2 regions of the Saccharibacillus sp. WB 17 genome follow, and region 2 is predicted to be linked to the other one. Evidence: riboswitches for the same ligand, from Rfam matches in the RefSeq annotation. Region 2 holds a riboswitch; the other holds the start of a gene.
The links. Region 2 has a riboswitch for FMN ahead of ribE (riboflavin synthase). Riboswitches for the same ligand answer to the same signal wherever they lie in the genome.

Region 1 (11,869 bases), on a different contig from region 2:
CAGATTGTAGGCGTTGACGACGCCGATCTTGTGCAGTTGGTCCTGCACTTCTTCGAGCGTCGCGCCGGAGCGGCCGCCTTCGTTATACCCGTCGATCACGAAGACGATCAGCTGATCGTCTTTGTAGCTGCCGATGATCGTGCGCGGCGCCCGTTTGGGCGCGGCTTTCCATTTGGACGGAATCGGCATCTTCCTGCCGTCCTTGAGCAGGATCGGCACGAACGAAGCGCCGAACTGCGGCTCCAGCCGGTCGAGCTGTTCCTGCTGGTTGAACTTGCCGCCGATCAATTTGCCGGACTCGTTCAAACCGACGAAGTACAGGTCCTTGAAGCTGGACTGGAAGCCGGTGAGGTACTTGCCGTCCACTACGGTCGTGCTGAGCGGGTAGCGCTTGCCGTCCTGGTCGGCGAAGCCGCCCGCGTTGATACCCGCGACGGCTCCGTGCCGCTGGACGGCTCTGAGCGTCGTCTCCGAGCTGCCCAGCGCTTCGCCCGCCAGGCTCATGCGCATCGCCGCCGGGTCTTTGAGCTTGACCTTCATGGCGTACCCGTTGTACGTTACGGCGTTGACGCGGAACAGCTCGATACGGATTTTGCCGCTGTCGACCGTCTCGATCGGGCGGCCGAGCTTGGAGCGGATCCGCTTGTCGTAGATGCCTTCCGGGCGCTGCGCCTGGATCGAAGCTTTCTGGACGATCGAAGACATCGTCCGGGTCGTCTCGTTGTACAGACTCAGCGTCTTCTGCAGCGAATCGGAAGTGGACTTCGCTTTTTGTTCGGCCGCACCCAGATCCCGGATCAGCTTGGCGGAAGAAGGATGCAGGCTTTTGTCCGTTTTGTAGGAATCGGTATTCAAACGCAGAACGGGTTCGGGCGGAAACAGCAGCAGGCAGAGCATCAGGCCGATGACCGGCGCGGCCAGCAGCAGGAAGAAGCGGTTCACCCGCTGGACTCTCGTCATTGCAGCAGGTCCATTTTCTTCTGGAGTTCGCTGAGCTTGCTCTTCACTTCGTTCAGCTGCGTGTACAGCTTGTTGCTGTTATCCGTTTTGTCGTTCGCGTTGTCTTGGGTAAAAGTCAGCAGTTCGTTGAACGAGTCCACCTTGCCCTGCAGCGCGGCCACCTGCTTGTCCAGCGCGACGAACTGCTGCTCGTAGTCGGCGCGCAGTTCGGCCATCTGGGCCGCCGTCTGGGCCTCCAGAGCCGTCAGCGTCTGCTCCTGGAGCTTCTGGCTGTACGCGTAGGCGGCATAGATGAACACGGCGATCAGGACGACCCAGAACAGCAGGAACCATCTGGCGGGAAGTCTGTCCTTTTTCATGCTGCGGGACGGGGTAGAGGCAGGTCCCGTTGAAGCTTTCATTCCATCACCTCGTCGCAAATTTAAAACCTGGGCCCAAGGCCCGAATTTCAGCTTTCATTTTATCATGCGGGGTTTTATTTCGCAAAAGCCGTTTTATATGTTTTCAACAAAAGTTTTCAATTTTCACACCTAATTCTTCACCGTTTTCGTTAGCGCTCGGGCCACGCCGCGACGACCGACGCGTATTCGTCCAGCGCGGCGATTCCGGCTTCGGTCAGCTTGTAGCGCCCCCGCGACACCCGCTCGAACCAGCCGTAATGATTGTCTCGCAGCATCGCCGCCGCTTTGCCGACGCCGGCCGCTTCCTTGAGCATGACGGGGGACGCTTCGCCGAACATCCACAGTTGGCGGGCGACTTTCAGCGCGTTTTCCCGGTAGGCCGTCACGATTTTGCGTTTGCTCGAACCGCCGACGTTGTGGTCGCCGCTGCGCGCGTCGAATTCCGCCCGCAGCCGCTTGGAGCGCGTGCCCGGTTTTTTGCTCCCGGCGCAGCCGGCTTCGCAGAGCACTTCGACGAACGGGTCTTTGGTCTTGTACAAGGTGACGGCGATCAGGCCGAGGCCGAGCCGTCCGCACAGCAGCGCGATATCGCCGAACCGCTGGTTATGCGCGCCTTTTTTGGTTCGATTGCGTTCGACCGCCAGGTAGACCCGGCCTCCGGTCCGCTGACGGTCCGCGCCCTGAAGCAGCAGCTCCAGCGTAAACGTCTTTTTGATCTCGACGATCAGCGGTTCCGGTTCGCCGTCGCGGTAGCCCAGCAGGTCGCAGTGGCGGACTTCGCTTTTGACGGAATAGCCCTGCTGCTCGAAAAAGGCTTTGAGCGGCGGATACAGTTCCGTTTCGTATTTCACGGCCATCTTCTAAGCTCCTTTGACAGGTGGAATTGCGTAAATTCAATATCTCATCATACCGCTAAAACAGTCGGTTGGCAAAAAAGCTTGTCGCGCAACGGACACCTATATATAATAGAAGAAATAAATATGGTTTTCCGGACGGAGTCTTGCCAAAACGCAAAATCCGGCCGGGAAGGAGGTAAAGCGATGGCTTCGATTCATGATGTAGCCAAAGAAGCGGGCGTGTCCGTTGCAACCGTTTCCAAGGTCATTAACAATTATCCGGACGTGAGCGATAAAACGCGCAAAAAAGTAAGCCAAACGATCAAGGATCTCAAATACCATCCGAACGTCGCGGCCAGAGGATTGGTCAAAGGGCGTTCGTGGACGGTCGGCGTGTTCGTCACTTCGCCGTTCACGAATCCGTTCGTGACGGAACTGCTGGAAGGGATCAAGACGGCGCTCCAGAACAGCGGGTACGACCTCGTGCTGCTGTCCACGCGTTTCGACGACGACAGTTACTCGTTCGTGGAGCACTGCCTGAGCCGGAACGTGGACGGCGTGGTCGGCTTCGGCGTGGACCGGGACGATCCGCATCTGGAAGAACTGCTCAAATCGGATATTCCGACCATGTTCGTCGACGCGGATATTCGCGGACCGCGGGCAGGCTACATTACGACCGAGAACAAAGCGGGCACGATGCAGGCGGTCGCGCATCTGGCCGAACTCGGCCATTCGCGCATCGCGTTCATCTCGGGCGAGCTGGACAATGCGGTCGGCGCCCTGCGCCACGAAGGTTACCTCGAAGGGATGAAGACGCACAAGCTGAACGTTCCCAAATCGTACGTCAAAGTCAGCGACTATTCGATGGAAGGCGGAACGGTGGCGATGAACGAGCTGATGGAGCTTAAGGAACGCCCGACGGCCGTCGTCTGCACGTCGGACATGATGGCGATCGGCGCTATCAGCGTTATTCACCGCAGCGGCTTGTCGGTGCCCGAAGACATTTCCGTCGTCGGCTTCGACAATACGTATTATTCGGAAATTTTCAGCCCGGCGCTGACGACGATCAACCAGAATATTCGCTCGATCGGCTCGCACGCGATCGAGACGCTGATCACGATGATCGAGAACACGGATTTTCTGCCGCCGGTCGTCACGGAACCTTCGAATCTGGTCGTCCGCTGCACGACGGCCAAGCCGGGCGGCGCCAAGTCCTGATCCGGCAGCGCCGTAAGCGGGAACCGCGGCGCATCCGTCCGTAGTCCCCGCGGTTCGAACCGCCGGATCGGTTCGTATCGGATCAGAGCGAATCGGTTCGAATCCTTTCGGATCGGCGAATACCGTTTGCCGGAATCGATGGATATCGCTTGATGCACAGACCCTACCCATTTGCGGCAGGGTCTTTTTTTATTTTACCGATACTAACAAAAATCTATTATAAGTATTTTGTTAGTTATAAAAAATAAAATAAGCATAAAAGTTAGATCTTTTATTGAATTTCAGCGCGGGGGATGATACGGTGTGAAGGAGAGTAAAAGCGGTTACACTTTGGCAGGGGAGGAACAAATTTTGAACGAAATCAAATGGGAATTGAACGAATGGACTTTCCGGGAAGCCGGACAGCAGGAATGGCAGCCGGCGGTCGTGCCGGGCTGCGTGCACAGCGATCTGTATCGGAACGGGCAGATTCCCGATCCGTATTACGGCACGAACGAACATGATTTGCAGTGGATCGACAAGCGCGACTGGGAGTACGAGACGGCGTTCACCGTGCCCGGCGATCTGCTGCGCCAGGACAATCTCAGCCTCGTGTTCGACGGCCTGGACACGTATGCGGACGTCGAACTGAACGGACAGCGCATCCTGTCCGTCGACAATATGTTCCGCACGTGGAATGTGCCGGTCAAGACGCATCTGACGGAAGGCGAGAACCGGCTGCGCATCGTGTTCCGTTCGCCGATCAACGAAGACCTGCCTAAGCTTGAGCGGCTCGGGTACGCGCTGCCTGCCGCCAACGACCAATCGGAACTCGGCGGACTCGGCGACAAGCGGGTCAGCGTGTTCGCGCGCAAAGCGCCGTATCATTACGGATGGGACTGGGGCCCGCGCTTTGTCACGAGCGGCATCTGGCGCGCGGTGCGGCTGGAAGGCTGGACGGGCGTGCGCATTACCGACCTGTGTATCCGTCAGGACGAAGTAAGCGCGTCGCAGGCCAAGCTGACCGCGCTGCTGACGATCGAATCGGATCGTGATTTCGAAGGCCGGCTGCGCCTGTCCGCGGAAGGATTCGAAGTCCAGCATACGGAAGCGATCCGTCTCGGCGACAATACGGTCCGCCTGGAATTCGCGATAGACGATCCGAAGCTGTGGTGGTCGAGAGGACTCGGCGACGCGCATCTGTACACGTTCAAGGCCGAGCTGCTCGAAGGCGAATCGGTCAGCGCGTCCAAGAGCGTACGGACCGGCCTGCGCAGCGTCAAGCTGAAGCGGGAAAAAGACGGCGCCGGCGCTTCGTTCTACATCGAGCTGAACGGCGTGCCGGTCTTCGCCAAAGGCGCGAACCATATTCCGAACGACAACTTCGAGACGGACGTGACGCGCGAGCGGTACCGGTACGAGATCGTCTCCGCGGCCGAAGCGAACATGAACATGCTGCGGGTGTGGGGCGGCGGTATCTATGAAGAAGACGCTTTCTACGAGCTGTGCGACGAGTACGGCATCATGGTCTGGCAGGACTTCATGTTCGCCTGCAGCATGTATCCGGGCGACGAAGACTTTCTGGAGAGCGTTCGCCACGAAGCCGAAGACAATGTCCGCCGGCTGCGCAACCATCCGAGCATCGTGCTCTGGTGCGGCAACAACGAGATCGATTCGGCGTGGGCGCATTATATTCCGGACGGCGGTTGGGGCTGGAAAAAAGACTATACGCCGGAGCAGCAAAACGTCATTTGGGCCGATTACGAAACGATTTTCCATCAGCTGCTGCCAAATGCGATCTCCAAGCTTGCGCCGGGCGCGGAATACTGGCCTTCGTCGCCGCTCGTCTCGCTGTCGAACGACGAGAACCAGCACGCGCATCCGGGCACGTCGGAAGGCGATATCCATTATTGGGGCGTGTGGCACAATTCCGAACCGTTCGAGAACTATAACAAATACATCGGCCGCTTCATGAGCGAATACGGCTTCCAATCGTTCCCCGAGCACAAATCGGTGCTGCAATATGCGCCGGAAGACGCGCTGCAGCTCGATTCGAAAATCATGCTCGCGCATCAGAAAAACGGCCGCGGCAACTTCCTGATCAAGGAATACATGGACAAGTACCTGCCGGAACCGAAAGACTTCGTCTCGTTCCTGTACATGAGCCAGGTGCTGCAGGCCGAAGCGATGAAGTCGGCGATCGAAGCGCACCGCCGCAGCATGCCGTACTGCATGGGCACGCTGTACTGGCAGATGAACGACAGCTGGCCGGTCGCTTCCTGGTCGGGCATCGACTATTACGGCCGCTGGAAAGCGCTGCATTACTACGCGCGCCGCAGCTTCCGCGATCTGTCCGTCTCGATCGACGGCACCAACGGGGAAGATTTGAACTTCCATATTCTCAACGACGGCTTAAGCGCCGAATCGGTGTCGCTGAGACTGCGTCTGGTCAGCTTCGGCGGCGGCGTGCGCGGCGAACAGGTGCTGAATCTCGAAGCGGCCGCGAACAGCGCCGCCAAAGCGTATTCGGTCAAAGCGGCCGAGCTGCTCGGCGCGGAAGCGCCGGAGCGCACGGTGCTGGTGGCCGAACTGGAACAGGGAGGCCGCATTCTCGATCAGCGGACGCACTACTTCGTGTCCGCGCGCGAAATCGGGCTGTCGGCGCCGAATATCGTCGTCAGCCGTACGGACGACGGCGAAGGCCGATCGACGTTCACGCTGGAGACGGACGCGCTGGCCAAGCAGGTCTGGCTGTCCGCCGAAGCGGAAGGCGTCTTCACGGACAATTACTTCGACCTTGTGCCGGGCGAACCGGTCACGGTCGAGTTCCAGGCCCGCCGCGAAGACGGAACGCTGTCCCACGGCTCCGCCGGAGCCGTCGAAGTCAAATCGATGGCCGATTTCATCAAGCTGTAACGCGCAGCGTTCATGCGTCCACGCGGGCGCAGATTCCGCCCGCTGCGGCAAGCCGGCATGCAGCCGCCGATCCCCCAGGGGACGGCGGCTGTTTGGCGTTCACGAGACAAACCGGGCTTCCGACTTGTTCCGCCGATCGGTGGAAGCTTATAATGAACGAACGAGCGTTTACCCTGAGGAAAAAGGAAGTGCAGCATGCAGCCCATACCGATTCGAACGACGCGCAGCTACAAAATGGCCCGCGTGTTCCCGACCGACGTCAACAGCTACCAGACGCTGTTCGGCGGCCGGCTGATGGCGTATATCGACGATATCGCGTCGATTGCCGCCGCCAAATTGTCGCGCGCCAATACGATTACCGCTTCGACGGACTCCGTCGATTTTCTGTACCCGATCTACATGACGGATTCCGTCACGCTGGAAGCGTTCGTCACCTGGACAGGCCGCAGCTCGATGGAGACTTTCGTCAAAGTCATACGCGAAGATCTCAAAAGCGGCGAGCGCCAGATCGCGGCCACGGCGTTTCTGACGTTCGTCGCGATGGACGACCACGGCCGCAAAATCGAAGTCGCGCCCGTCGTGCCGGAGACGGAAGAAGAACAGAAGCTGCACGACAGCGCGCCCGAGCGGGCGCTGATGCGCAAGCAGCGCCGCGAAGCGAGCCGCGCGTTGGCCGAATTTTTGACTTCGCGCTATCCGTGGGAGCCGGAACACGAAGCCGATTGAAGCGGAAACGTCCGGCTTTATAGAAACCAGCTTTATTTTATTCACCTACTTGTAAAAGTGTGAATGATCGTTTAGAATGTAACCAGAGCTGAAAGCCGCAGGGCTTGCGAAAGTTTGCGAAACGGAATGAAGCGCATGTTCTTTTTACGAAAAAAGACCGGGGCGATTCTACCGTGACAACTTTCACAGGCAGCGGACAGAAAAAGGTTTAAACTAAGACTATCAAAATACAAATGAATAAAGGATCTTCGGGGTAGGGTGAAATTCCCGACCGGCGGTAATGGTTCGCTTATGCGAACTTGGCCCGCGACTCCCGCGGCGTCTTCGAGAAGAAGCCGCGGGACTGATCTGGTGCGATTCCAGAGCCGACGGTACAGTCCGGATGGGAGAAGATCAAGCACAGGCATGCCGGTGTACGTACACTGCAGGTTTATTTATGGAACCTGCCGCAGCTACCCGCCGCGTATTTGGCCTGCCGCTCGACCCTTCGATTGACGTAAAAACCGCCCCGAACGCCGGATCTTCCGGCTTCGGGGCTTTTTGCGCACGGGATCCCCCTTATTCGGATGAGGAGACTAGGGAAATGACAACCGACAATCGTAATCACTTGAGTCAAGCACACACGGGAGGGAACGGATCTTCATTTTTCTCCAGAGCCGGCAGCGGCTTCTGGCTGATCGTATTGGGAGCGGCGCTCTGGGGCGTCGATCCGCTGTTCCGCATCCTGCTGCTGGAATCGATGACTTCATCGCAGATCGTTCTGCTCGAACACGTCATTATCGCTTTGTTCGTCACTCCGATCCTGTGGAAAAACCGCGCGGAACTGAAAGGTCTCGGCCTGCGGCACGTCGGCGCGCTGCTGTTTATCTCGTGGGGCGGCTCGGCGCTCGCGACGTTGATGTTCACGCTTGCGCTGCAGCATGCGGGCGGCGCCTTCAACACGGTGCTGCTGCTGCAAAAGCTGCAGCCGCTGTTCGCCATCATCCTGGCGCACTTCATGCTCAAGGAATCGCTGCCGCGCCGCTTCGGCCCGCTGCTGCTGGTCGCGCTGTTCGGCACGTATCTGCTGACGTTCGGCTTCACGATGCCGGTCGGCCATGCCGGCGAGTTTTTCCAGCTCGGCAGCCTGCTCGCGCTGGGCGCCGCCGCCCTGTGGGGCGGATCGACGGTCATGGGCCGCTTTATGGTCGGCAAGCTCAAATACGAGACGGTCACTTCGCTGCGCTTCATTCTGGCGCTGCCGCTTCTGCTGGCGATCACGGCCGGGGAAGGCGCCGCCTGGGCGCTGCCGGCCGGAGGCATCGCGCTGACGCTTGTCGGCGTCAACCTGCTGCTGCAGGCGCTGCTGCCGGGCCTTCTCAGTCTGCTGGCCTACTACAAAGGACTCAAAACGACCAAAGCGTCGGTCGCGACGCTGGCCGAACTCAGCTTCCCGATGGTCGGGGTGCTGATCAACTGGCTGTACGGCGGGGAAGTGGTGACGTCGGCGCAGATCGTCGGGTTTATCCTGATCTGGTCGGTCCTGTTCGTTATCTCCCGTCAGCAGACCCAGGAGATCGGGCCCAAGAGCCTGTCCCAACAAGCGGCCTGACCGTAAATGTGCAGCCATACAGACGTTTCGCCGGGAAAGCCCGGGAAACGTCTTTTGTTTTGGGCGTTCGTTCGGGGCTGTCGGCGGTCGCCCCGAATTGTTCGATGTGTGCGCCGAGGCTATGTTATGATAGACGTATTCGCACAATTTTTGCCGGACCGACGAACACGGTCGATGACCTGCTTATCTTATATAGACGAAATGGAGAGACTTCTCATGAATACCCAAAATACCTGGTCGGCGGTCAGCGCCGACCGTCCGTTTGTCCGGCTCGTTCCGGACGTGCAGTTCGCCCAATTCGCGGGCGGCAAGACGCTCAGCCTGAACCTGCTGCTGCCGGCTTCCGACCGGCCCGTGCCGCTGATCCTGTGGATCGTCGGCGGGGCCTGGGTCAGCTGCAACGCGGCGCGGAACCTGCCGCAGCTCGTGCGCTTCGCGGAGCAGGGCTACGCCGTCGCCGCGATCGAATACCGCCTCGCGCACGAAGCGCGCTTTCCGGCGCAGATCGAAGACGCCAAAAGCGCGCTGCGCTTCCTGCGCGCCAATGCGGCCAAATACGGCATCGACGCCGACCGAATCGGCGTATGGGGCCATTCCGCCGGCGGACAGCTGGCGGCGCTGCTGGGCGTGACCGGCGGATCGCCCGAATTCGAGACGGCCGACCATCTCCAGCAGTCGACCGGGGTGCGGGCGGTCGCCGAATTCAGCGGCCCGATCGATATCGAACTGGACTTCCAGAGCGAATACCATATGCCGGTCATGGCGATGATGCTCGGCGGCACGATCCGCATGAAGCCGGAACTTGCGCGCAGCACGAATCCGATCGCCTACCTGGACGGCCGCGAAGTGCCGCCGTTCCTGATCATGCACGGCGATGCCGACACGACCGTCCCGCTGCGTCAGAGCCAGCTGCTGCACGATGCGCTGACGGAAGCCGGCGTTCCTTCCGAATTCTGCGTGCTGGAAGGCACGGGCCATTCCACCGCCGAGCTGCTGACGCGCGGCGACGTGCTGGACAAGGTCGGCGAATTTTTCGACCTGCACCTTAAATCGTGAGCTTCAAATCGTGAATTGCAAATCGTGAATTTCAAACAAAAAAAGGCCCGGCGGATTACTTCCGCCGGGCCTTTTTTTATCGAATCCAAATCTTCCGTCTGCTTAAATCTTCCGCTGCATCCAAACATCAGAACGTCGTGAAGCCCGCCCGCATCTGAATACGGTACACGATGTCTTTGAGCCACGTCGTCGGTTCCAGATGCTCTTCGAGGTCGAGCGTGTACTCGGCGCCGTCGTTGGTCCAGATCCGCTCGAAATAAGCGCGAATCCCGTCCATCAATTCGGTGTCCGCCGCCGCTTCGACAAACAGGTCGTTCTCCAGATTGTAATCTTTCAGATTGCGCGGCGTGAAGTTGGTGGAGCCGGCCAGCACGCTGCTGTCGCCGGTTTGACGGTCCACGAAGATCATTTTGGAATGATACTGCTCTTTGGTCGTATTGTACCAGCGTATCGCGATTTTGTCCGGCGCTTCCTTGTGCAGGCCGGCCGCGACAGGGCGGTTCGGGATACCGATTTTGTCCCGGCCGAACGCGTTCTCGTTCGGATCGAGCACGAGCCGCACTTCCGCGTCCCGATCGGCCGCCGCGCCGAGTCTTTCCAGCACTTTTTTGTCCGCGAGATAGAACATGCCCATCCAGATCGTATCGCCGGACACGGCGCTGTCGATCTCCTGCAGCACCCGGTCGTACACTTTGCCTTCCGTCAAATACTGCACCGCATATTGGCCGTCGGCGCCCGCCCCCTCGTCGGCCGTATAGACCGGAAGCGTGCCGCCGCCCGACATGTCGAGCACCGCCTGCTCCGCTTGAAGCATGTCGCCGATGATCGGGCCGTCGACTTCAAGCGCGATATTCGAATGGTAGGCGCTGGCATCGTGGATATTGCCGCTGGAGACGATCGCGCTTTTCTCCGTGATAAACGCTTTGCGATGGTTCGCTTTGACGTTCAGCAGCTTCAGATACGAACGCATCGTGATGTCCGGGCCTTCGGTCGCCATCAGGTTCGGCACCCAGCCGCTGCCCGACTGGCCGAACCACTGGATAAACGTGCGCCAGACCGCCGAATAGGCCGGCGTGGAATCGCGCAGCGGATCGACGTCGGTAATGACCACCCGGATGCCGGCCTGCTTGAGGTTTTCGAGCAGGGCGTTCGGCGCCGAACCGTAGTTGGTATTGACCTCGTCCGTGATGAACACGATATCGAGCTCGGGCACCGCCTGTTTGCGTTCGATCAGCGCTTTGGCCAGCTTGGCGCTGACTTTGGGATACTGCTGGTCTTCGTGCGTGTAATCGTTGAACAGAAAAACGTCGATGACGATAAACCGTTCCGCTTCGCCGATCAGCTCGATCGTCCGGTCAAAAATTTGCCTCTCCTGCGTAAACTCGCGCGTCTGCGCCGGATACGTGAGGTCGTACAGAAAATCGACCCGGTCCGTGCGATAGACGGGGCTTGCGTACGAAACGCCGTCCGGCAGCGGTTTGTTCATCTGGTAGACGATGACCGCCAGCAGCCATACGACGAGCAGCAGGAGCGCGGTGCGAATGATCCGTCCCCCGGAAAAAGGAGCCCGGGAACCCCGGGCGCGCCTGCCCGGTCTGTGCCTGGTTTCTTTGTGTTTTCCCGCCGCCCGCATGATGGTCGAGCTGCGGTGCGTCGTCCATGATTCTTCGTTTCGCATCCCCGTTCATCCTTCCCTTTGCGATGGGCAAGCTTGCACAATCGCGCTAACTGTATATAACAACAAGCAAGCTAAATGAAGCACTCCCGGGGAAGGGAAGATGCAAAAGAGGCCGGCAACTGGATTTCCCCTATTTTTTATACAAAATTTGAGATAAAATACGGGGTATGCAGTTGGATTAGGCCGTTTTACGGATTATGCAAAAATGAAAGGGAGTCGGCTTTGAAAAATCCATTCGATTTGTTAGGAGAAACGTTTGCGGAGAGTGAAATTTATCGTCCGCTGTTCGTATATCATCCCGACGCCATCTACGTGATGAACATGGCGGGACAACTGATTTACGCAAATCCCGCGACCGAGCGCATTAGCGGCTACACGCTGGAAGAGCTGCAGGCGATGGATTTGCGGGAGCTTTACCGGGACGGCGAATACGAACGGAGCCGGGTCGGCCGCGGCGCGATGAATGAGCAGAAGCACCTGGAATTCAAGCTGAACATCGTGAGCAAAA
Region 2 (11,869 bases):
GCCAGCGTCTCCAGCGCCGCCTGCGACAGCGTCGCGCGCGACGGCGAATAAGCCAGCCGTTCGAAATATTCCGAATGTTCCGGCAGCGTCGCCAGATGGTACGCGCCGGCAAGCTTCGTCACCCGCACGCCCCGCCCCGCCTTGCGCAGATCGCGCTGGAGACTCTCGACCGCTTTTTGGGCTTCGCCCGGTTTGTTCTCCGTGATCTCGGCTATCTGCCGCACGGTCAAGCCTTCATCCCCCGCCAAAAACAGGAGGCCTTCAATAATCGACTTCAACGTCTGCAAATCCATTTGACGCCGTTTCCCCTCTCCACTCCATTACGATGTCGTCGAACAGCCGATCCTGATAGCAGCTCACCTGCTTCATCTTCATCAGTTCGAGTACGGCGAGGAACGTCACGACGATCTCCTGTCTGTACATCCGTTCGTTCAACACGCTCGAAAACAAGATTCTGCCACCCGGTCCCGCTCCGCGAAGCGCCCCTTCCAATTCCCGCATCCGATCCCGGACCGAAATCTCGTCGCGGCGGATACGGGCAACCGTCGGTTTGCGATCGGCCCGCTGCAGGGCGCGCTGCAGCGCCGATACGAGATCGGACATATGCAGCCCTTCCAGCGGATTGTCGTCTTCCGCGGGCAGGAACGGAGCCAGATCGTCGGGCTCGCGAATATAGATGCGGCCCCGCTCGTGCTCTTTCTCGTGCAGCAGACCCGCAATGCTCTTATACTTCCGATATTCGGTCAACCGGCGAATCAGGTCTTCCCTCGGATCGGATTCTTCCTCTTCGTAGAAATCGTATTCGTCCATATCCATCACCGGAGGTTTGGGAAGCAGCAGTTTGCTCTTGATCGCGAGCAGCGTTGCCGCCATCACGAGGAATTCGCTCGTCACTTCCAGCTCCAGCTCCTGCATGCTGCGCAGGTAGCCCATATACTGTTCCGTGATCATGCTGATGGAGATCTGTTGAATATCGATCTCCGACTTGTCGATCAGATGCAGCAGCAGGTCGAGCGGACCTTCGAACGATTCCAGTTTGTAAAGTACAGTCAAGCCGTTTCCCCTCCGCCTGTATTGCGAACGGTCAGCCTTTGAACTGACGGCTCAGGCTGGCCATTTCAAGCGCCGCAAGCGCCGAATCCCAGCCTTTGTTGCCGGCTTTCGTACCCGCACGCTCGATCGCCTGTTCGATATTTTCGGTGGTGACGAGGCCGAAGATCGTCGGAACGCCCGTTTTCAAATTGATCGCGGACACGCCTTTCGCCACTTCGTTGCAGACATAATCGTAATGCGTCGTCGATCCGCGGATTACCGTACCGAGCGTAATGATCGCGTCGTACTTGCCGCTCTCCGCCATTTTTTGCGCGATGAGCGGAATCTCGAACGCGCCCGGAACCCAGGCCACGTCCACGTCGTCGTCTTCCGCGCCGTGGCGCTTCAACGCGTCGAGCGCGCCCGACAGCAGCTTCGCCGTAATGAACTCGTTGAATCTGCCGACGACGATCCCGAATTTGTATCCCTGCGAAACCAAGTGTCCTTCATATACGTTTGCCATTTGTCATCAACCATCCTTTGTCTATTGTATACCAGATTGACCGGTTTGTAGCCTTCGTTTTACAAATTTCCTCATTAATCGTGCCGCAATCACGCCGTCATCCCGCTTCGGCCGCGAAGCCGGGCTTGCGCGAAACGTCCGGTCTTTACAGTCTTGCCCCGTTCTCCGGCGGGCTCGGCGTCTCGTTCTGCTCCAGCGCTTCAAGCTCGCCGGGCGCCGTGTGCCCGCCCGGGCCGTTCAGGCCGAAGTTGGTCAAATGGCCCAATTTGCTTTGCTTCGTATGCAGGTAGCCGGCATTGTCGGCGTTCTCCTCCATCTGGATCGGTACTCTCTCCACGATGCCGAGCCCGTGTCCCTGCAGCCCTTTGATCTTGCGCGGATTGTTCGTCAGCAGGCGAATGCGCTTGACGCCGAGATCGCTCAGGATCTGGGCGCCGATGCCGTATTCGCGCAGGTCGGCCGCGAAGCCGAGCGCGCGGTTCGCGTCGACCGTATCCAGTCCTTCTTCCTGCAGCTTGTACGCTTTGAGCTTGTTGATCAATCCGATGCCGCGGCCTTCCTGGCGCATGTACAGCAGCACGCCGGAGCCTTCGGCTTCGATCCGGCGCATCGCGGCGTCGAACTGCGGTCCGCAGTCGCAGCGCTGCGAATGGAACACGTCGCCGGTCAGACATTCGGAATGCACGCGGACGAGCACCGGGGAATCCGGATCGATCTGCCCTTTGACGAGCGCGATATGTTCCTTGTCGTCGATCTTGTTGCTGTAGGCGACGGCGCGGAATTCGCCGAACTCCGTCGGCAGCTTGACTTCCACTTCGCGCCGGACCAACTGCTCGCGTTCGCTGCGGTACTGGATCAGATCTTTGATACTGATCAGCTTCATATTCCATTTCTTCGCCAGATCGACCAGGTCCGGCAGCCGGGCCATCGTCCCGTCTTCCTTGATCACTTCGCAGATGACGCCCGCCGGCTCCGCCCCGCTCAAGCGGGCCAGATCGACCGCCGCTTCCGTATGGCCGGCCCGCCGCAGCACGCCGCCGTCTTTGGCGATCAGCGGGAACATATGCCCCGGACGCCGGAAATCGTCGGCCGTCGTCTCAAGCCGCGCGATTGCCCGGGCCGTCACGGCGCGCTCATGCGCCGAAATGCCGGTCGTCGTCTCCATATGGTCGACCGACACCGTGAACGCCGTCCCGTGAAAGTCCGTGTTGCGCGTCGTCATCGGATCGAGTTCCAGCAGCACCGCGCGTTCGCGTGTAATCGGCAGGCACACAAGGCCGCGCCCTTCGGTAATCATGAAGTTGATGACTTCCGGCGTTACCCGGTCGGCCAGCGCGATAAAATCGCCTTCGTTCTCGCGGTCTTCGTCATCGACGACCAGCACGATTTTGCCGGATTTCAGATCCGCCAGCGCGTCGTCGATCTCGTCGAAAGCAAATCGTTCGTCCATGTTGTCTCCTCCTCCGTCTTTCGTTCAAGCTCTCGGCCGTGCAGGGTGTTCAGGAGTATCCGTGCCGCGACAGGAAGCTTTCGTCGATTGCGGAGAACGTCTTCGCTCCCGCTTTCTCTTTTTGCCCGAAGCCGAGCAGATGTTCAACGTATTTGCCCAAAATATCGCATTCGACGTTAACGGAACTGCCTGCCTTTTTGCGGCTCAGCGACGTCTCGCCCAGCGTGTGCGGGATGATCGAGACGCCGAAATATCCGTCCTCCGCATGGATTACGGTCAGGCTGATGCCGTCGATCGCGATCGAGCCTTTGCCGATGACGTAGCGCATCAGATGCGGATCGTCCGCTTTCAGCGTGAACACGACGGCATTCTGGTCCTGCTCGACCGACACGATCGAAGCGGTTCCGTCGACATGCCCCTGCACGATATGTCCGCCGAAGCGTCCGTTGGCCGCCAGTGCCCGCTCCAGATTGACCGGGCTGCCGCTGCCGAGCGTGCTCAGATTGCTGCTGCGGTACGTCTGCGGCATCACATCGACGGTGAACGAATCTTTGCCGTAGCTCGTGACGGTCAGGCAGACGCCGTTCACGGCGATACTGTCTCCGATCGCGACGTGCTCCAGCACTTTTTTGGCGCCGAGAGTCAATACCATCGCTTCTCCGCGCCGCTCGGCGCGCCGCAGGCTGCCTACTTCTTCGATCAGTCCGGTAAACATGCGCAGATCCTCCTTGACTTCTCTTTTTCCGCTTGAATCTTCTTGAATCTTCTACATCTTCATACCGCTCCAGAGCGCTCTTTTTCGGTACATGCCGCTATCACACATGCAAAAAGCCCCGCACCCGGCAAAAAGATCCGGGGACGGGGCTTGGGATTGAAAATCGAAAGATCCTGCATTTGCCGAAAATTCGGTACGCAAACAAACAGGGTGCGCCCAAACAGGCTTCATCCTGCCGTTTGCATTCGCCCGAATTCCAAACGCGGCAGCCCGCATGCGCAGACCACGAACCAACGGGCGCCTGCGACAAAAAAGTCGGATCGGCCCGTTCGGTTCATGCGCGAACATGAAGTGCCGCGTTTCCATGCCGGATTCGAGAATCGCCGGGCTGCGCCCGTCGTTCCCGAACCGTATGCAAGGCAAATACGACGGTTCGTTTTCTCTTTCTCCCATCCAGACTGTAACTGTCGGTCCCGGAATCGCACCAGGTCAACCGGGCCGCTGCGTCACACAAACGGCTCGGGTCACGGACTTCGGCCGGCGATCCCTAAGAATCGCGCGCCGTCACCGCCGGTGGGGAATTTCGCCCCGCCCCGAAAGAGTATATGCGTACCCGGCAACTGACCGGAATACGGTATTGGTTATGATGGTAGCATGGCGGGAAAAGAAATGCAAATTACGCCAAAAAAAGCTTATCGGCCGCGGCCTGACAAGCTTTTGGAGTCCTGCGATAGGCGCGATGTTGGAAAATCGGCACGCTACCGTCTCGATTTGGAATTCGGTTTGGACTTGGCGTTCGATTTGGCATTTCCTTTCGAACCGGCATACGGTCTTGCGTTCGGAAGCGCTTTGGGATCGGGCTTGCGTTTGTGCTTTTTGCCCGAATACCAAAATCCCCACGCGCAGATGACCAGGATCAGAAACGGATACATGGCCGTGCCGTTGGGCCAGGGCAAAACGAGCAGCATCAATAAAATAAGGACGAAAAATATGGCGTAGCCGACTTGGAAAAAGCGGTGCATATCAAAAACTCCTTTTCGATTATCGTTCGCGGCAGCGAAAATTCAAGTGCTTTAACTATACACCATGCTCAGCGAAAACGGTTAATTTTGAGGAGAAGCGGCTTTTTTATTGGAAAAACGTCTTCTACATCTGCGTCTGTAAGTCCAAGTAAAAGCGAACGACAAAAAACAGCGATCAAAAGGCCTAAGCCTCCGATCGCTGTTGGGTTTGTTCATTTACTTTTCCGTGACGATACTATTCCGTTACGACTTTGACTTCTTTCATCTTGTCGCCCGGTTTAACGGCATCGATCAATTCCATGCCTTTGGTTACTTTGCCGAAAACGGTGTGTACGCCGTCGAGGTGCGGCTGTGGGCCGTAGCAGACGAAGAACTGGCTTCCGCCGGTGTTCTTGCCCGCATGCGCCATCGACAGAACGCCTTTGGCATGCTTCGTTACGTTCGTCGAAGTCTCGCAGTCGATCTGCCAGCCCGGGCCGCCTGTGCCGGTGCCGTTCGGGCAGCCGCCCTGAGCGACGAAGCCCGGAATGACGCGGTGGAAAGACAGGCCGTTATAAAAACCGGAGTTTGCCAGTTTCTCGAAGTTTGCTACTGTGTTCGGTGCTTCTTCCGGCAAAAATTCGATCTCGACGTTGCCGCCGTTTTCAAGCTCGATATATCCTTTTTTCATCATGGTCATCTCCCTTAATTTTCTGTAGAGGTCTGTATCATCCGGCCGAACTCCGCCTCGCAAGGCGCCTCGGCAACCTTAACCAGTGTACCCGAAAAAAGCGGACAAAGCAAAACCCGAAACGCGGTCTAACCAAAAAAGGGGAACGTACGCTGCTTAAAAAGCAATGTAAAGGGACCAAAAACGGAATTTGCTCGGCCACGCTGCTTTTTTGTCAATGTAAACGCCGGATTTGCCGCTTGCTTCCGTACCCGCAGCCCGATTCGCCGATCTGACGCAAAGCGCAAAAATCGCGAATCAATCTCGCCTGTCTGCTTCAACGGCCGCCGAACCGACCGAAAAGAGGCAGCGCAAGCTGCCCCTCCCCGTTATCTTCCCGTTATTGCTTGCGCTTTATTTGACCTGCGCGCCCTGTTTCTCCAGACGCGCCGGAATGACGTCGTTGCCGGTGATGTTGTCAAGGCTCTCGCGGCGGACGACGAGGTCGCTCGCGCCGTTCTTGACGAAGACGACGGCCGGACGGCGGATGCGGTTGTAGTTGCTCGCCATCGCGTAGTTGTACGCGCCGGTGCAGGCTACCGCCAGCAGGTCGCCGGTATTCGGCTTCGGCAGTTCGACGTCCCAGATCAGCATGTCGCCGCTCTCGCAGCATTTGCCGGCGATCGAGACGGTCTCTTCGTTGGCGTCGCCGGCCCGGTTGGCGAGCATCGCTTCGTACTTGGATTCGTACAGCGCCGGACGCGGGTTGTCGGTCATGCCGCCGTCGACGGCAACGTATTTGCGTACGCCCGGGATGTCTTTGCTCGTGCCTACCGTGTACAGCGTCGTGCCGGCGTCGCCGACGATGCTGCGGCCCGGCTCGACCCAGATTTCGGGCAGCTGCGCGGCAATGCCTTCGAAGTGCTTTTTCACGCCGTCGGTGATCGCTTTGACATATTCGGCCACGGCCAGCGGCGTATCGCCTTCCGTATAGCGGATACCGAAGCCGCCGCCCAGGTTAACGACCTTGAACTCGACGTTCAGCTGCTCTTTGACGCTGCGGGCAAAGCCGGCGACGCGCTCGACCGCCATCTCGAAACCGTCGGTCTCGAAAATTTGCGAGCCGATATGCGAGTGCAGGCCGAGCAGTTCCAGGTTCGGAAGCTGCGCCGCCGTGCGGACCGCTTCGATCGCCGTACCGTTCTGGATATCGAAGCCGAACTTCGAATCGGTCTGGCCGGTCGAAATGTATTCGTGCGTGTGCGCTTCGACGCCCGGCGTTACGCGCAGCAGTACGTTCACTTTCTCGCCGCGGTCGGACGCGATCGCCTGCAGCATTTGCAGTTCGATAAAGTTGTCCGCCACGAAGCAGCCGATCTTGGCGTCCAGCGCCATTTCGATTTCGTCCGGCGTCTTGTTGTTGCCGTGGAAATGGATACGGTGCGCCGGGAAGCCGGCTTTGAGCGCGGTGTACAGTTCGCCGTCGGACACGACGTCGAGCGACATCCCTTCTTCGTCCGCGATGCGGCACATGGCGAGCGTGCTGAACGCTTTGCTCGCGTAGGCAACCTGGAACGTCAGGCCGGAAGCTTCGAACGCCTGGCGGTATTCGCGCGCGCGGCGGCGGATCAGTTCTTCGTCCATAATGTACAGAGGCGTGCCGTACGTCTGCTTCAATTCGACGACGTCGCAGCCCCCGATTTCCAAATGCCCTGCGGCATTGATCTTGCTACTTCCGTGCAGATACATGTCAATTCCTCCGATGTGTTCCGGCCCGGCCGCTCCAGCGTTAACGAAAGAGGGCCCGCCCCGGGATTTGTACCCAGTATAGCAGACCCTCGAATACGCGCTGAATGGACTAAAGCGCAGGAGATTTGTGTTTTTGTCACCTGACGGGCGACGTTACATATTCGGAATGATGGCCAGTACGAGGCCGAGGAACTTTTCCTTGACCAGATCGGCGGTTTCCATCACTTCGTCATGCGACAGCGGCTGGTCCAAAATGCCGGCGGCCATGTTCGTGATGCAGGAAATGCCCAGCACTTCGAGGCCCGCGTGGCGCGCCACGATCGTCTCGGATACGGTGGACATGCCGACCGCGTCCGCGCCGAGCGTACGCAGCATGCGGATCTCGGCCGGCGTCTCGTAGGAAGGTCCGAGCAGGCCGGCGTATACGCCTTCCTTGAACGTGAAGCCCTGCTTGTCTGCGGCGTCGTGGGCGGCGGCGCGCAGTCTGCGGCTGTACGCTTCGGACATGTCCGGGAAGCGGACGCCGAGCGCCGAATCGTTCGGTCCGATCAGCGGGCTTTTGCCGGTCAGGTTGAGATGGTCCGACAGCAGCATGAGGTCGCCCGGCGTGAACGACGTGTTCACCCCGCCGGCCGCGTTCGTGACGAGCAGGCCGGTGACGCCGAGATTTTTCATGACGCGGACAGGGAACGCCGTCACTTCCGGGCCATAGCCTTCATACATATGGAAGCGGCCTTTCATCATGATGACCGGACGGCCCTGAATCGTGCCGAGCAGCAGTTCGCCTTCGTGGCCTTCGACCGTCGAGACGGGAAAATGCGGGATGTCTTCGTAAGGAATCGAGACGGGATTTTCGATCAGGTTGGCGAGAATGCCGAGACCCGACCCGAGAATCAGCCCGATTTCCGGCTGCAGTTCCGTCTTGGAGCGGATGTAATCCGCCGCTTCCTGAATGCTTGCTGCATGGGTAGTCAAAGTTGTCATAAAGTGCACGCTCCGTTTGATTCATATTTGAGTAGGGTTCATATTTGAGTGTATTGCAGGGTTGAGTCTTCCGGCCTAGGCGCGGGGATGATGCAGTTCGTACACTTCCTTCATGTTGCGCTTCATGACGTGCGTATAGATCTGCGTCGTCGAAATATCCGAATGGCCGAGCATCTCCTGGACCGAACGCAGGTCGGCGCCGTTCTCCAGCAGATGCGCGGCAAAAGAATGACGCAGCGTATGCGGCGTAATGTCCGTCTCGATCTCTGCCGCCGCTGCGTATTTTTTAATAATTTTCCAGAATCCCTGCCGCGTCAGCCGGGTGCCGAGCTGGTTCAGGAACAGCGCCGCTTCGTCTTCGCGCTTGAGCAGCTGGCCGCGCATGGCGCCCATATAAGCCGTCACAGCAGCAGCCGTCATGCGCCCGATCGGCACGATCCGCTCTTTGCCGGCGGCGCCGCAGCGCAGAAATTTAAGTTCCAGATCGATATCGCCGACGTTCAGCGCAATCAGCTCCGACACCCGGATGCCGGTAGCGTACAGCACTTCCAGCATCGCCTTGTCGCGGACGCCCTGCGCGTTCGTCCGGTCCGGCGCGTCGAGCAGCCGTTCCACTTCGCCTACCGTCAGCACGATCGGCAGTCTTTTCTCCGGCTTGGGCGTCTCCAGATCCATCGACGGGTCGTGGACGATCAGCGACTGCCGAATCAGGTAATGGAAAAAAGACCGGATCGAAACGGAAGCGCGGATCACGGTGGACGGCGCTTTGCCGGAACGCTTCATCTCGTTCAAATAAGCGGCGATATGCGATTTGCGTACTTCGTCCACGGCCGTCAAGCTGCGCCCGCCCGCGAATTCGAGGAACTGTGCCAGATCGCGGCGATACGATTCGAGCGTGCTTGCGGAGCGTCGTTTTTCCTCCGCCATATACGTTATAAACGCGTCCAAATGCGTATTCACTGATGGACCTCCTCCAAACTTCCTCAGGAAAGCCGCTTGCTGCCCTTTTGGGCGGGCTGCCGAATCCCGTTTGTTAAAGATTCCACGGCTTGTACGGAACTCCTTTAAAAGGCAAAAAATTCGTCGCAAAAAAACCCCGGAAGATCGATTTCGATCTTCCGGAGCCCGCTGCGGCGCACGCGCGACCCTGTCGCCCGAACGGGTGCAGCGCCCGCTCGCCGATCTTCCCGGGCACGTGCACAAAACTTGTCCGCCTGCCGTTTAAGCCTGGTCTTCTTCCTTGGCTTTGCAGCGGTGGCAGATTCCCTGAAAGTCGAGCCTGTGATCCAAAACGGTAAACCGGAATTCTTTTTCCAGACGCTCTTCGAGCGGAAGCAGCCAGTCTTCGCGAATCTCGTCCATGCTGCCGCACTGTACGCAGATCAGATGGTGGTGGTGATGCTTGTTCGATTCGCCTCTCAGGTCGTAACGGGATACCCCGTCGCCGAAGTTCAGCTTCTCCACCACATGCATCTCGCTGAGCAGTTCGAGCGTGCGGTATACGGTCGCAAGACCGATCTCCGGTGCTTTTTCCTTGACCAGCATGAACACGTCTTCCGCGCTCAGATGGTCTTCTTCGTTCTCCAGCAACACGCGAACGGTGGCTTCCCGCTGGGGCGTCAATTTGTATCCTTTGGACTGCAGCTGCTGCTTGATATTGTCGATCCGCGCTTCCATGCTTCTCCTCCCCCTCGGAGCATGCCCGTTCTTGCCGGCCGTTCTCCAGTCAAACTCACGTTCCCTATTATAGAAGTTACCCGGCTTCAAAGTCAAACGTTTCAGGCGCTCAGACCGGCCAGTTTCCCGTCAGCGTCCGGATCTGCCACGCGTACACGGCCATAAGCGTCTTGGCGTCGCTGATCCGGCCCGCCCGAATATGCTCGAACGCTTCTTCAAGCGTAATCTCGGTCAATTCCAGAAACTCGTCTTCGTCGGGATGCAGCGTGCCTTCGGTCAGGTTCTCGGCGGCGTAGAAATGAATGATCTCGTCCGCAAAGCCCGGCGACGTATAGAAAGAAGACAGGTGCAGCAGCTCGGGCGCGCGGTAGCCGGTCTCTTCTTCAAGCTCGCGCGCGGCCGCTTCACGGGGATCTTCGCCCGGTTCGAGCTTGCCCGCCGGAATCTCGATCTCCGTGCGGCCGAGCGGCTGGCGGAACTGCTCGACGACGAGCAGCTTGCCGCCCCGGATCGCAAGCACGGCGACCGCGCCCGGATGCTTGACGATCTCGCGCTTGGCCTGCGTGCCGTCGGACAGTTCGACCGTGTCGATCTGGACCTTGATGATCTTGCCGTCAAAAATCGGTTCGCTGCCGACCGTTGTTTCCCACAATTTTTCTTTGCCCGGTTCCATGCTGCATTCCGCCTCTCGTCTGTTGGATGGTTAAGTCTTCAAGCCGTGTTAAGCCCGTACCGATTGACGCACGATCTCGACGATGAATCCGGCCAGCTTGCCCAGATCTTCGACTTTGATCCGTTCGGAAGTCGTATGGATATGTTCGTAGCCAACCGACAGATTGACCGTCGGCACGCCGAACCCGTTGAACACGTTCGCGTCGCTGCCGCCGCCCGACTGGAACGTCCGGCCGCTGAGCCCGAGCTGCGCCGCCGCTTTTTTCGCGAGCTGCACCACTTCGGAATCGTCCGCGTGGTTGAACGACGGATAGACGATCCGGCTCTCGAATCCCGCCGTAGCCCCGAATTCCGCGCAGGCGGATTCCAGCGCTTCCTTCATCGAAGCGATCTGCGCATCGACCTTCTCCTGCACGACGCTGCGCGCTTCGGCTTCAAGCTTCGCGTAGTCGATCACGACGTTGGTCGCGCCGCTGCCGGAGAAGCTGCCGATATTCGCCGTCGTATCCTTGTCGATCCGCCCAAGCTTCATGCGGGCGATCGCTTTGCCGGCGACCTGGATCGCGCTGATCCCGTCTTCCGGGTTGACGCCGGCGTGCGCGGCTTTGCCGTGGACTTCCATAGTAATCTTGGCCTGGGTCGGCGCCGATACCGCGATCTCGCCCACTTCGCCGTTCGAATCGACCGCAAAACCGAGTTCGGCGTCCAGCAGGGACGCATCCATCGCGCGCGCGCCCATCAGCCCGGATTCTTCGCCCGCCGTAATGACGAACTGGATCTGGCCGTGCGGAATTTCCTGTTCGCGCAACACGCGGATCAATTCGAGCAGCGCCGCGACGCCGGCTTTGTCGTCGGCGCCGAGAATCGTGTCGCCCGAACTGCGAATCCAGCCGTCTTCGCCGATGACCGGCTTGATGCCGAGTCCCGGCATGACCGTGTCCATATGGCAGGTGAAAAACAGCTTCGGCGCGTCTACGCCTTCGGTCGCCGGCAGCCGCGCAATCAGGTTGCCCGCCCCGTGTCCCGAGCGCGACGCCGAATCGTCTTCGACGACTTCCAGACCGTGCAGCTTGAACTTGTTCGTCAGCACGTCGGCGATCAGCCGTTCGCTGCGGGTCTCGCTGTCGATTTGCACCAATTCCAGAAATTCGTGCACCAATCGTTGTGTATCGATCATATAAACTTCCCTCCGCTTTCCCGATAAGTTAAAATGAATATCATGAGCGGTTTGCGCGGCAGCCCGGCTCGAAGGCAACCCGCCCCTTCTGCTTCTATCTTACTAGTAAACGTATAAAAAACCAAAAAGGGACAGACGGCGCGGCGAAAAAGCGGCGGCGTACCGGCTCCCATTCATGGACGAAAAGGGGTTTGACGGCTTCATGCAGAACAAAAAATG

Region 1: linked by a shared signal. The riboswitch ahead of FTE24_RS07450 (DMT family transporter) and the one ahead of ribE (riboflavin synthase) in region 2 are both predicted to bind FMN.

What each region holds. Positions count from the first base shown of each region.
Region 1 covers NZ_VPFK02000015.1:26,206-38,074, reverse strand. Annotated here, with positions in the region: gene FTE24_RS07480 (phosphodiester glycosidase family protein) at 1-960, opposite strand, end outside; gene FTE24_RS07475 (hypothetical protein) at 957-1,361, opposite strand; gene FTE24_RS07470 (DUF2161 family putative PD-(D/E)XK-type phosphodiesterase) at 1,511-2,218, opposite strand; gene FTE24_RS07465 (LacI family DNA-binding transcriptional regulator) at 2,402-3,415, shown strand; gene FTE24_RS07460 (beta-mannosidase) at 3,767-6,310, shown strand; gene FTE24_RS07455 (acyl-CoA thioesterase) at 6,506-7,036, shown strand; FMN riboswitch at 7,277-7,434, shown strand; gene FTE24_RS07450 (DMT family transporter) at 7,644-8,627, shown strand; gene FTE24_RS07445 (alpha/beta hydrolase) at 8,844-9,683, shown strand; gene FTE24_RS07440 (phospholipase D family protein) at 9,811-11,316, opposite strand; gene FTE24_RS07435 (PAS domain S-box protein) at 11,584-11,869, shown strand, end outside.
Region 2 covers NZ_VPFK02000044.1:91,947-103,815, forward strand. Annotated here, with positions in the region: gene scpB (SMC-Scp complex subunit ScpB) at 1-293, opposite strand, end outside; gene FTE24_RS20145 (segregation and condensation protein A) at 262-1,053, opposite strand; gene ribH (6,7-dimethyl-8-ribityllumazine synthase) at 1,085-1,555, opposite strand; gene FTE24_RS20155 (bifunctional 3,4-dihydroxy-2-butanone-4-phosphate synthase/GTP cyclohydrolase II) at 1,701-3,005, opposite strand; gene ribE (riboflavin synthase) at 3,055-3,720, opposite strand; FMN riboswitch at 4,158-4,325, opposite strand; gene FTE24_RS20165 (hypothetical protein) at 4,479-4,742, opposite strand; gene FTE24_RS20170 (peptidylprolyl isomerase) at 4,978-5,412, opposite strand; gene lysA (diaminopimelate decarboxylase) at 5,806-7,140, opposite strand; gene FTE24_RS20180 (purine-nucleoside phosphorylase) at 7,294-8,124, opposite strand; gene xerD (site-specific tyrosine recombinase XerD) at 8,200-9,084, opposite strand; gene fur (ferric iron uptake transcriptional regulator) at 9,346-9,801, opposite strand; gene FTE24_RS20195 (NUDIX domain-containing protein) at 9,911-10,474, opposite strand; gene FTE24_RS20200 (M20/M25/M40 family metallo-hydrolase) at 10,523-11,650, opposite strand; gene prli42 (stressosome-associated protein Prli42) at 11,853-11,869, shown strand, end outside.